Regions from separate parts of the Kosakonia calanthes genome, predicted to be linked through region 3. Evidence: predicted binding sites of a transcription regulator. Region 3 holds the regulator's gene; each other region holds the start of a gene.
The links. Region 3 encodes sigma-54, which starts transcription at its own class of promoters, with help from an activator protein. Its sites were predicted from a motif close to GTTGGCACANNTTTCGCTNT; they were not measured.

Region 1 (3,284 bases), 2.1 Mb from region 3:
TGGATATTCGGATCCAACTCCGCTTTAAACCACATGCCGATGTCTTCGGGCAGCAATTCCGGGACCACCAGGTACCAAGTGAAGAACTGCACGATCAGCGGAACGTTACGGAACAGTTCGACATAGCAAGTGCCAATGCCGGACAGGAAACGGTTAGGAACGGTTCGCAGGATGCCAAACAGAGAACCGACCAAAAAAGCGATAATCCAGGCCGTCACAGAAAGCGCGATGGTGACCTGAAAACCACTCCATAGCCAGCCAAGATAGGTGGTGTTGCCGAACGGGGCCTGTTGCAGGAATATTCCCCAGTTCCAGTCTATGGACATAAATCTACTCCGGAAAAAAAAGGGTAGCAGCGCTACCCTCGAAGATTGTATGAAGTGCGAGTGTTCACGCTGAGTGGGGAACGACCATTCAACGTATAGTCTGTCCGTGCAACTTCGACAATCGAGAGGGCAGGTAAACCCGCCCCTAATGGTTGTAATTAGTTCAGAGCTTTGTCATTCGGTTCTTTGAACAGCGCTTTCATATCGTCAGAGAGGTCGAAGCTGAGGTTCATGTTTTTTGGCGGAATCGGGTTTTTAAACCATTTATCGAAGGATTTTTCCGCAGCACCTGAAGTCTGGATCTGAGCAATGGTGTCATCCATCAGCTTTTTGAACTCAGGATCGTTTTTGCGCAGCATGCAGCCATAGGCTTCTTTGGATTGCGGAGTGCCGACGATTTCCCAGTTATCCTGTTTTTTGGCTTTCGCACGTTCACCGGCCAGCAGGGCGTCATCCATCATAAAGGCGACAGCGCGGCCGCTTTCCAGTGTACGGAACGAGTCGCCATGGTCTTTCGCGCTGATGATGCGCATATCCATTTTCTTCTCGTCGTTCAGCTTGTTCAGCAGAATTTCAGACGTGGTACCAGAGGTCACCACCACGGCTTTGCCTTTCAGGTCAGCGAAATCTTTGATCGGGCCGCCTTTTTTGGTCAGCAGACGCGTACCCACCACGAAAATGGTGTCAGAGAAGGCCGCTTGTTTTTGACGTTCAACGTTGTTGGTGGTGGAACCACACTCAAAGTCGAAAGTGCCGTTTTGCAGCAGCGGAATACGGTTTTGTGAAGTGATAGGAATAAGCTTCACGGCCAGGTCCGGCTTGTTAAGCTTTTTCTTCACCGCTTCAACGATAGCGTTGGAGTAGTCTTGAGAATAACCGACAACTTTTTGTGAATTGTCGTAATAGGAGAACGGTACAGATGATTCGCGGTGACCGACGACGATGACGCCGTTTTTGGCGATTTTATCCAGCGTGGATTGCTGACCCGCTGCGTCGGCAGGTTTTGCATCTTCAGCATGAACCAGACCGGCGGACATTCCCATTACCAGCATCGCGGCGGCCAGTTTACGTAATTGCATATCCAGACTCCTTTATCGTCAGTGCGAAAAGCACGTTGATACCCGTTGTGTTGTTTTTATGTGCTGCGACATAAGCGTGCAGTGTTGTGTGTGTTTGTTACATTTAGTCTGGCTTAATGTAAAGGTTTTGCTGCGGTATTGTTTATTTTTGCGAGGCGCGCCGCACCGTTAAGAGGCAAAAATCTTCCATTGCACCAGATTAGTGCTGCTACTGTTCCCTGCCGGTGCGACTGATTGCACATAAGCGGATTTCATAGCGACCTGGTAGATATAAGCAAAGGGCATGCCAAAATGATTTTGCGGCGGATGGTGCTGCGTTTATCTGGCTTGGGAAGTAATTGCCGGATGGCGCTTCGCTTATCCGGCCTACAACGCCTCCGTAGGCTGGATAAGCGCAGTCGCCATCCGGCGATAAAACGCCAACAGAATCAGCAAGATATTGGCGGAAGGTTGACCCGGTAAGCAAAGCGTTACCGGGCAAAAGCAGAGGCAGGGAGATTAACGACGGCGTTGACGCAGGCTCATCACCAACGCCGCAAAACCGAGCAGCGCAGAGATAACCCACAGCGGCCAGTTGCCCATCCGCGCGTACGGCGTCAAGCCGGTGGTCGGCGTCACTTTGGTGGTCAGCACTTCGCGGGTGAACTGCGGCAGCATCGCCTGAATCTCACCTTGCGGGCCAATCACGGCGGTAATGCCGTTATTGGTGCTGCGCAGCAGCGGACGCGCCAGCTCCAGCGAACGCATACGTGCCATTTGGAAATGTTGCCACGGGCCAATCGACTTACCGAACCAGGCGTCGTTAGAGATGGTCAGCAGGAAATCCGTATCCGGGCGGAAGTTGTCGCGCACTTGTTCGCCGAGAATGATCTCGTAGCAAATCGCCGGGGTCAGTTTAAAGCCATGCGCGAGCAATGGTTGCTGCACATAAGGACCACGGCTGAACGACGACATCGGCAAATCAAAGAATGGGGCCAGCGGACGCAGAATCGACTCCAGCGGCACAAACTCGCCAAACGGCACCAAATGATTTTTGTTATAGCGATCGGTCGAACTGTAGCTGTAGGCGTTGTCTTTGCCGAGCGTAATCACCGTATTGTAAGTGTCGTAACGGTTTTGCTGATTCAGCCGTGCATCGACAATCCCGGTGATCAGCGTGCTGTTATTCGTTCGCAACACATCGTCCAGCGTGTTCAAAAAACGCTGCTGATTGATTTCCAGATCCGGAATCGCCGATTCAGGCCAGATAATTAGCTGCGATTTGCCCAGCACTTTTTCCGTGGCGTCACCATAAATTTTCAGCGTATTAATCAGCTGGCCTTCATCCCACTTCAGCGACTGCGGAATATTGCCCTGCACCATCGACACTTGCGTGGTGCGTTCTGGCAGCAGTTGATACCACTGAATAAAACGCAGCGGGAAAGGCAGCGCGAACAGCACCACGGCGGCAACCAACGGGCGCCAGTTACGCTGAACCAGCGCCAGCACCAGCAGGCCACTCACCACCATCAGCAGGAAGTTGATCGCTTCGACGCCCAGCACCGGTGCAAGGCCTTTCAGCGGGCCGTCAATCTGGCTGTAGCCAAACTGCAACCACGGGAAACCGGTCAGGATCCAGCCGCGCAGAAACTCGGTGATTTGCCAAACCACAGGCGCGGCAATTGCCACGCGCAGCCAGGTGGTTTGTGGCCACAGGCGCGACAAAATTCCGGCGAACAGCCCGGTATACAGCGACAGATACGCTGCCAGTAACACCACGAGGAACACGTTGACCGGGCCAGGCATACCGCCGAACTGCGCGATGCTGACATAGACCCAATGTACGCCGCTGCCAAACAGGCCCAGCCCCCAGAAATAACCAATCCAGGCGGACTGTAAA
Region 2 (3,284 bases), 680 kb from region 3:
TTCAGGTCGCCTTTACGCTCACCCAGAGCCTGCATGACAGAACCCTGATGCTGCTCTTCAACATCCAGCGTTACGTTCTCGAACGGCTCTTGTTTGCGGCCGTCGATTTCGCGGAAGATAACTTTCGGACGGGAAACCGCCATTTCGAAACCTTCACGACGCATGTTTTCGATCAGAACAGACAGGTGCAGCTCACCACGACCGGAAACGCGGAACGCATCAGCGTCTTCGGTTTCTTCAACGCGCAGTGCAACGTTGTGCACCAGCTCTTTGTTCAGGCGGTCAAGGATCTGACGAGAGGTAACGTATTTACCTTCTTTGCCACAGAACGGAGAGGTGTTGACGTTGAAGAACATGGTTACGGTCGGCTCATCAACAGACAGCGCCGGCAGCGCTTCAACATTTTGCGGATCGCAAATGGTGTCAGAGATGTTCAGCTCGCCCAGGCCGGTAATCGCGATGATGTCGCCAGCTTCGGCGAGATCGGTATCGATACGCTCCAGACCCAGGTGACCCAGCACTTTACCGACTTTACCGTTGCGGGTTTTGCCTTCGCTATCAATGATAGTGACCTGCTGGTTCGGCTTCACTTTACCGCGTTTGATACGGCCAATGCCGATTACACCAACGTAGTTGTTGTAATCGAGCTGAGAGATCTGCATCTGCAGCGGGCCGTCGAGATCAACGTCCGGAGCCGGTACGTGGTCGACAATCGCCTGATACAGCGGGGTCATGTCTTCCGCCATATCTTCGTGGTCCAGACCCGCGATACCGTTCAGCGCAGAAGCGTAAACGATCGGGAAGTCCAGTTGCTCATCGGTCGCGTCGAGGTTAACGAACAGGTCGAATACCTGATCGACAACCCAGTCAGGACGCGCGCCAGGACGGTCAACTTTGTTGATTACCACAATCGGTTTCAGGCCATGGGCAAATGCTTTTTTGGTCACGAAGCGCGTTTGCGGCATTGGGCCGTCAAATGCGTCAACCACCAGCAGCACGGAATCGACCATGGACATTACACGCTCAACTTCACCACCGAAGTCGGCGTGCCCCGGGGTATCAACGATGTTGATACGATAATCATTCCATTTGATAGCGGTGTTTTTAGCGAGGATGGTAATCCCACGCTCTTTCTCCAAATCGTTGGAGTCCATCACACGCTCTTGAGTTTCAGCACGTTCGTCGAACGTACCGGATTGCTGCAGCAGCTTGTCAACCAGGGTCGTTTTACCGTGGTCAACGTGAGCAATGATGGCGATGTTACGCAGATTTTCGATCACAACTTTGCCTCAGGCATTAGAAATAGCGCGTTATTGTACACGTATTAATCGAAGGACTAAACAGGATCACAAACATCCTCCGCAAACAAGTATTGCAGAGTTGCTTTGTGATCGCTTTCACGGAGCGTGAAAAGGGGCAATTAACGAAAATTGCACCAATACGGTGCTCTATGTTCACATAAAAGCACTATATTGGTGCAACATGACCATCATGGTGCAGCCCTTTTGCACTATGCCGAGCATAATAACGCCTTTTTAGGGCGATTTAAAAGTTGGCATAGATTTCGCTTTATCTATTGTACGGCAACTACGCCAGGTTTACGTAATATTAGAAGACCTCGTTTCCACGACGACAATGACAATTCCGGGAGAGTTTAAGTATGTCCGCTGAACACGTTTTGACGATGCTGAATGAGCACGAAGTGAAGTTTGTTGATTTGCGCTTCACAGATACCAAAGGTAAAGAACAGCACGTCACTATCCCAGCTCATCAGGTAAACGCCGACTTCTTCGAAGAAGGTAAAATGTTCGATGGTTCTTCGATTGGTGGCTGGAAAGGCATCAACGAATCCGACATGGTGCTGATGCCGGACGCGACTACCGCTGTCATTGACCCGTTCTACGAAGAACCTACGCTGATCATCCGCTGCGATATCCTCGAACCTGGCACCATGCAGGGCTACGATCGTGACCCGCGCTCCATTGCTAAACGTGCAGAAGAGTACCTGCGTTCCACCGGTCTTGCTGACACCGTTCTGTTCGGGCCAGAGCCGGAGTTCTTCCTGTTTGACGACGTTCGCTTCGGCACCTCCATTTCCGGTTCCAGCGTTGCTATCGACGATATCGAAGGCGCATGGAACACTTCCACCAAATACGAAGGTGGTAACAAAGGTCACCGTCCGGCAGTTAAAGGCGGTTACTTCCCGGTTCCGCCGGTTGATTCCTCTCAGGATCTGCGTTCCACCATGTGTCTGGTGATGGAAGAGATGGGTCTGGTTGTTGAAGCTCACCACCACGAAGTGGCGACTGCGGGTCAGAACGAAGTGGCAACCCGCTTCAACACCATGACCAAAAAAGCGGACGAAATTCAGATTTACAAATATGTGGTTCACAACGTTGCGCACCGCTTCGGTAAAACCGCGACCTTTATGCCGAAACCGATGTTCGGTGATAACGGTTCCGGTATGCACTGCCACATGTCCCTGTCCAAGAACGGCACCAACCTGTTCTCTGGCGATAAATATGCTGGCCTGTCTGAAATGGCGCTGTACTACATCGGCGGCGTAATCAAACACGCGAAAGCAATCAACGCCCTGTCCAACCCGACCACCAACTCCTACAAGCGTCTGGTCCCGGGTTATGAAGCGCCGGTTATGCTGGCTTACTCTGCACGTAACCGTTCTGCTTCTATCCGTATCCCGGTGGTGGCGTCTCCGAAAGCACGTCGTATAGAAGTGCGTTTCCCGGACCCGGCTGCGAACCCGTACCTGTGCTTTGCTGCGCTGCTGATGGCAGGCCTGGATGGTATTAAAAACAAAATCCACCCGGGCGAAGCGATGGATAAAAACCTGTACGACCTGCCAGCGGAAGAAGCAAAAGAAATCCCGCAGGTTGCAGGCTCTCTGGAAGAAGCGCTCAATGCACTGGACGCTGACCGCGAGTTCCTGACCGCGGGCGGCGTGTTCACTGACGACGCTATCGATGCTTACATCGCCCTGCGTATTGAAGAGAACGACCGCGTTCGCATGACTCCGCACCCGGTAGAGTTCGAACTGTATTACAGCGTTTAATGTATTAAATACTCGGCGCATTTCTTGTCGCAGCAAGGCGGCAACTGAGTGAATCCCCGGAAGCATAGATAACTATGTGACCGGGGTGAGCGAAGGCAGCCAACACAGCAGCGGCGAGTAAGACGCCAGAGGATTTGTTGCCGTGGAACTTTTGGCCCATCCCAGGATGGGCTTTTTTCTCCACCAACGTCCTGATCTGACGCCTTAATCTATA
Region 3 (3,284 bases):
ATATCGAGCATCTGCGCGACAGCATGGGCCAATCGCTTTCCGGTGGCGAACGTCGACGTGTGGAAATTGCTCGCGCGCTGGCGGCGAACCCGAAATTTATTTTACTCGATGAGCCATTTGCGGGCGTTGACCCAATTTCGGTTATCGATATTAAACGTATCATTGAACACCTGCGCGACAGCGGCCTGGGCGTGTTGATTACTGACCACAATGTTCGCGAAACGCTGGCAGTGTGTGAACGTGCTTATATCGTCAGTCAGGGGCATTTGATCGCGCACGGCACACCGCAGCAAATCCTTGAAGACGAACACGTTAAGCGCGTATATCTTGGGGAAGACTTCAGACTCTGATAGGGTAGGGTTTATTGACGTTTTTTGTCGGAGAGTGCTGCTCTGAATATGAAGCAAGGTTTGCAACTAAGGCTTAGCCAACAGCTAGCCATGACGCCACAACTGCAACAGGCCATCCGTCTGTTGCAGTTGTCCACGTTGGAACTTCAGCAGGAACTTCAGCAAGCGCTGGAGAGTAATCCGCTGCTGGAACAAACCGACCTTCATGAAGAAGTGGATAACCAACAAACCCAGGAAAACGAAGGCCTGGACACCGTCGACGCACTCGAACAGAAAGAGATGCCCGACGAGCTGCCGCTGGACGCCAGCTGGGATGAGATTTACACCGCAGGCACCCCTTCCGGCAGCAGCAGTGATTATATTGATGACGAGCTGCCGATTTACCAAGGCGAAACCACGCAATCTCTGCAAGATTATCTGATGTGGCAGGTGCAACTGACGCCGTTTTCCGATACTGACCGCGCTATCGCGACCTCCATTGTTGATGCCGTTGACGATACCGGTTATCTCACCGTGTCGCTGGAAGAGGTGCTGGAAAGTATGGGCAACGAAGACGTCGGTCTTGATGAAGTGGAAGCGGTGCTCAAGCGCATCCAACGCTTCGACCCGGTCGGCGTGGCGGCGCGGGATCTGCGCGACTGCCTGTTAGTGCAACTTTCCCAGTTCGCGAAAGACACGCCGTGGTGTGAAGAAGCCCGGCTTATCATCTGCGATCATCTGGATCTGCTCGCCAATCACGATTTCCGCACGTTAATGCGCGTCACGCGCCTGAAAGAAGATGTGTTGAAAGAAGCGGTCAATCTGATCCAATCTCTGGATCCGCGCCCTGGTCAGTCGATCCAAACTGGCGAACCGGAATATGTCATTCCTGATGTGCTGGTGCGCAAGCATAACGGGCGCTGGACCGTGGAGTTAAACTCCGACAGTATCCCGCGTCTGCAAATCAACCAGCAATATGCCGCAATGGGCAGTGGCGCGCGTAATGACGCCGACACGCAGTTCATTCGCAGTAACTTGCAGGAAGCGAAGTGGTTGATCAAAAGCCTGGAAAGCCGCAATGACACCCTGTTACGCGTCAGTCGCTGCATTGTCGAGCAGCAACAAGCGTTCTTTGAGCAGGGTGAAGAATTTATGAAGCCGATGGTGCTGGCAGATATCGCCCAAGCCGTCGAGATGCACGAATCCACCATTTCCCGTGTGACGACGCAGAAGTACCTGCACAGCCCTCGCGGCATTTTTGAATTGAAGTATTTCTTCTCCAGCCATGTGAATACCGAAGGCGGCGGCGAAGCTTCGTCCACGGCTATTCGCGCACTGGTGAAGAAATTGATCGCCGCAGAAAACCCTGCAAAACCACTGAGCGACAGTAAGCTGACGACCATACTTTCCGATCAGGGAATTATGGTGGCGCGGCGCACCGTCGCGAAGTATCGAGAATCTTTATCCATTCCGCCGTCAAATCAGCGCAAACAGTTGGTTTGACCCAACCGATAAGGAAGACACTATGCAGCTTAACATCACAGGACAAAACGTCGAGATCACCGATGCTCTGCGCGAATTTGTGAACAGTAAATTCGCCAAGCTCGAGCAGTATTTCGAAAGGATCAATCAGGTCTATATTGTGTTGAAAGTGGAGAAAGTGACTCACATCTCGGATGCCACCTTGCATGTCAACGGAGGTGAATTGCATGCCAGTGCGGAAGGGCAGGACATGTATGCTGCTATCGATGGTTTAATTGATAAACTTTCGCGGCAGTTAAACAAACATAAAGATAAACTGAAACAACACTAATTGTCCGGGCGTCCGTCTGGCGCGTTGCACCCCGCCGCAACCCGGCTGGGTGCTGGCTTCGACGCCGCTTAGGTGAAATTATGATGAATAACGATTCCGCTCTTCAACTGAGCAATGTCCTTAACCAGGAATGTACCCGTAGCGGCGTTCACTGCCAGAGTAAAAAACGTGCTCTGGAAATCATCAGTGAACTGGCGGCAAAACAGTTGGGTCTGCCGCCGCAGGTCGTCTTCGAGGCGATCCTTACGCGTGAAAAAATGGGCAGTACCGGCATTGGTAACGGTATCGCCATTCCACACGGTAAGCTCGAGGAAGACACGCTGCGCGCCGTTGGCGTTTTTGTGCAACTCGAAACGCCCATTGCTTTCGACGCTATCGATAATCAACCCGTCGATCTGCTGTTTGCGTTGTTAGTACCAGCCGATCAAACCAAAACGCATCTACATACGCTTTCGCTGGTCGCCAAGCGACTGGCGGATAAAACCATCTGTCGGCGCCTGCGCAGCGCGCAAACTGATGAAGAGCTGTATCAGATAATCACGCAGACGGAAGGCGAGAGTGATGATGCGTAACGGGGTAACACGCTTTTTATCAGTCGTTCTGAGGAGAAATGGCCCATGGTCCTGATGATCGTCAGTGGTCGTTCGGGTTCAGGGAAATCCGTGGCGCTACGTGCACTGGAAGACATGGGTTTCTACTGTGTCGATAACCTGCCGGTGGTGCTGTTGCCTGAGTTGGCGCAAACGCTCGCCGACCGTCAGATTTCCGCCGCCGTCAGTATCGACGTGCGTAACATGCCGGAATCACCGGAAATCTTTGAGCAGGCAATGAGCAATCTGCCGGAGGCCTTCTCTCCGCAACTGTTGTTTCTTGATGCTGACCGTAACACGTTGATCCGCCGTTATAGCGATACGCGACGCCTGCACCCGCTCTCCAGCAAAAATCTGTCTCTGGAAAGCGCCATCGATGAAGAGAGTAATTTGCTGGAGCCGCTGCGTTCCCGCGCGGACCTGATTGTCGATACCTCGGAAATGTCAGTGCATGAGCTGGCTGAAATGCTGCGTACGCGCTTGCTCGGCAAACGCGAGCGCGAACTGACCATGGTCTTTGAGTCCTTTGGCTTCAAGCACGGTATTCCGATT

Region 1: the regulator sigma-54 is predicted to act here: its motif matches at 1,677-1,696, upstream of AAEY27_RS15515 (amino acid ABC transporter substrate-binding protein).
Region 2: the regulator sigma-54 is predicted to act here: its motif matches at 1,552-1,571, upstream of glnA (glutamate--ammonia ligase).

The regions. Positions count from the first base shown of each region.
Region 1 covers NZ_CP151800.1:3,299,385-3,302,668, reverse strand. The annotation lists gene AAEY27_RS15520 (amino acid ABC transporter permease) at 1-326, opposite strand, end outside; gene AAEY27_RS15515 (amino acid ABC transporter substrate-binding protein) at 485-1,405, opposite strand; gene lnt (apolipoprotein N-acyltransferase) at 1,904-3,284, opposite strand, start outside.
Region 2 covers NZ_CP151800.1:4,687,204-4,690,487, forward strand. The annotation lists gene typA (ribosome-dependent GTPase TypA) at 1-1,280, opposite strand, end outside; gene glnA (glutamate--ammonia ligase) at 1,661-3,070, shown strand.
Region 3 covers NZ_CP151800.1:585,123-588,406, reverse strand. The annotation lists gene lptB (LPS export ABC transporter ATP-binding protein) at 1-350, shown strand, start outside; gene rpoN (RNA polymerase factor sigma-54) at 399-1,832, shown strand; gene hpf (ribosome hibernation promoting factor) at 1,855-2,142, shown strand; gene ptsN (PTS IIA-like nitrogen regulatory protein PtsN) at 2,223-2,714, shown strand; gene rapZ (RNase adapter RapZ) at 2,760-3,284, shown strand, end outside.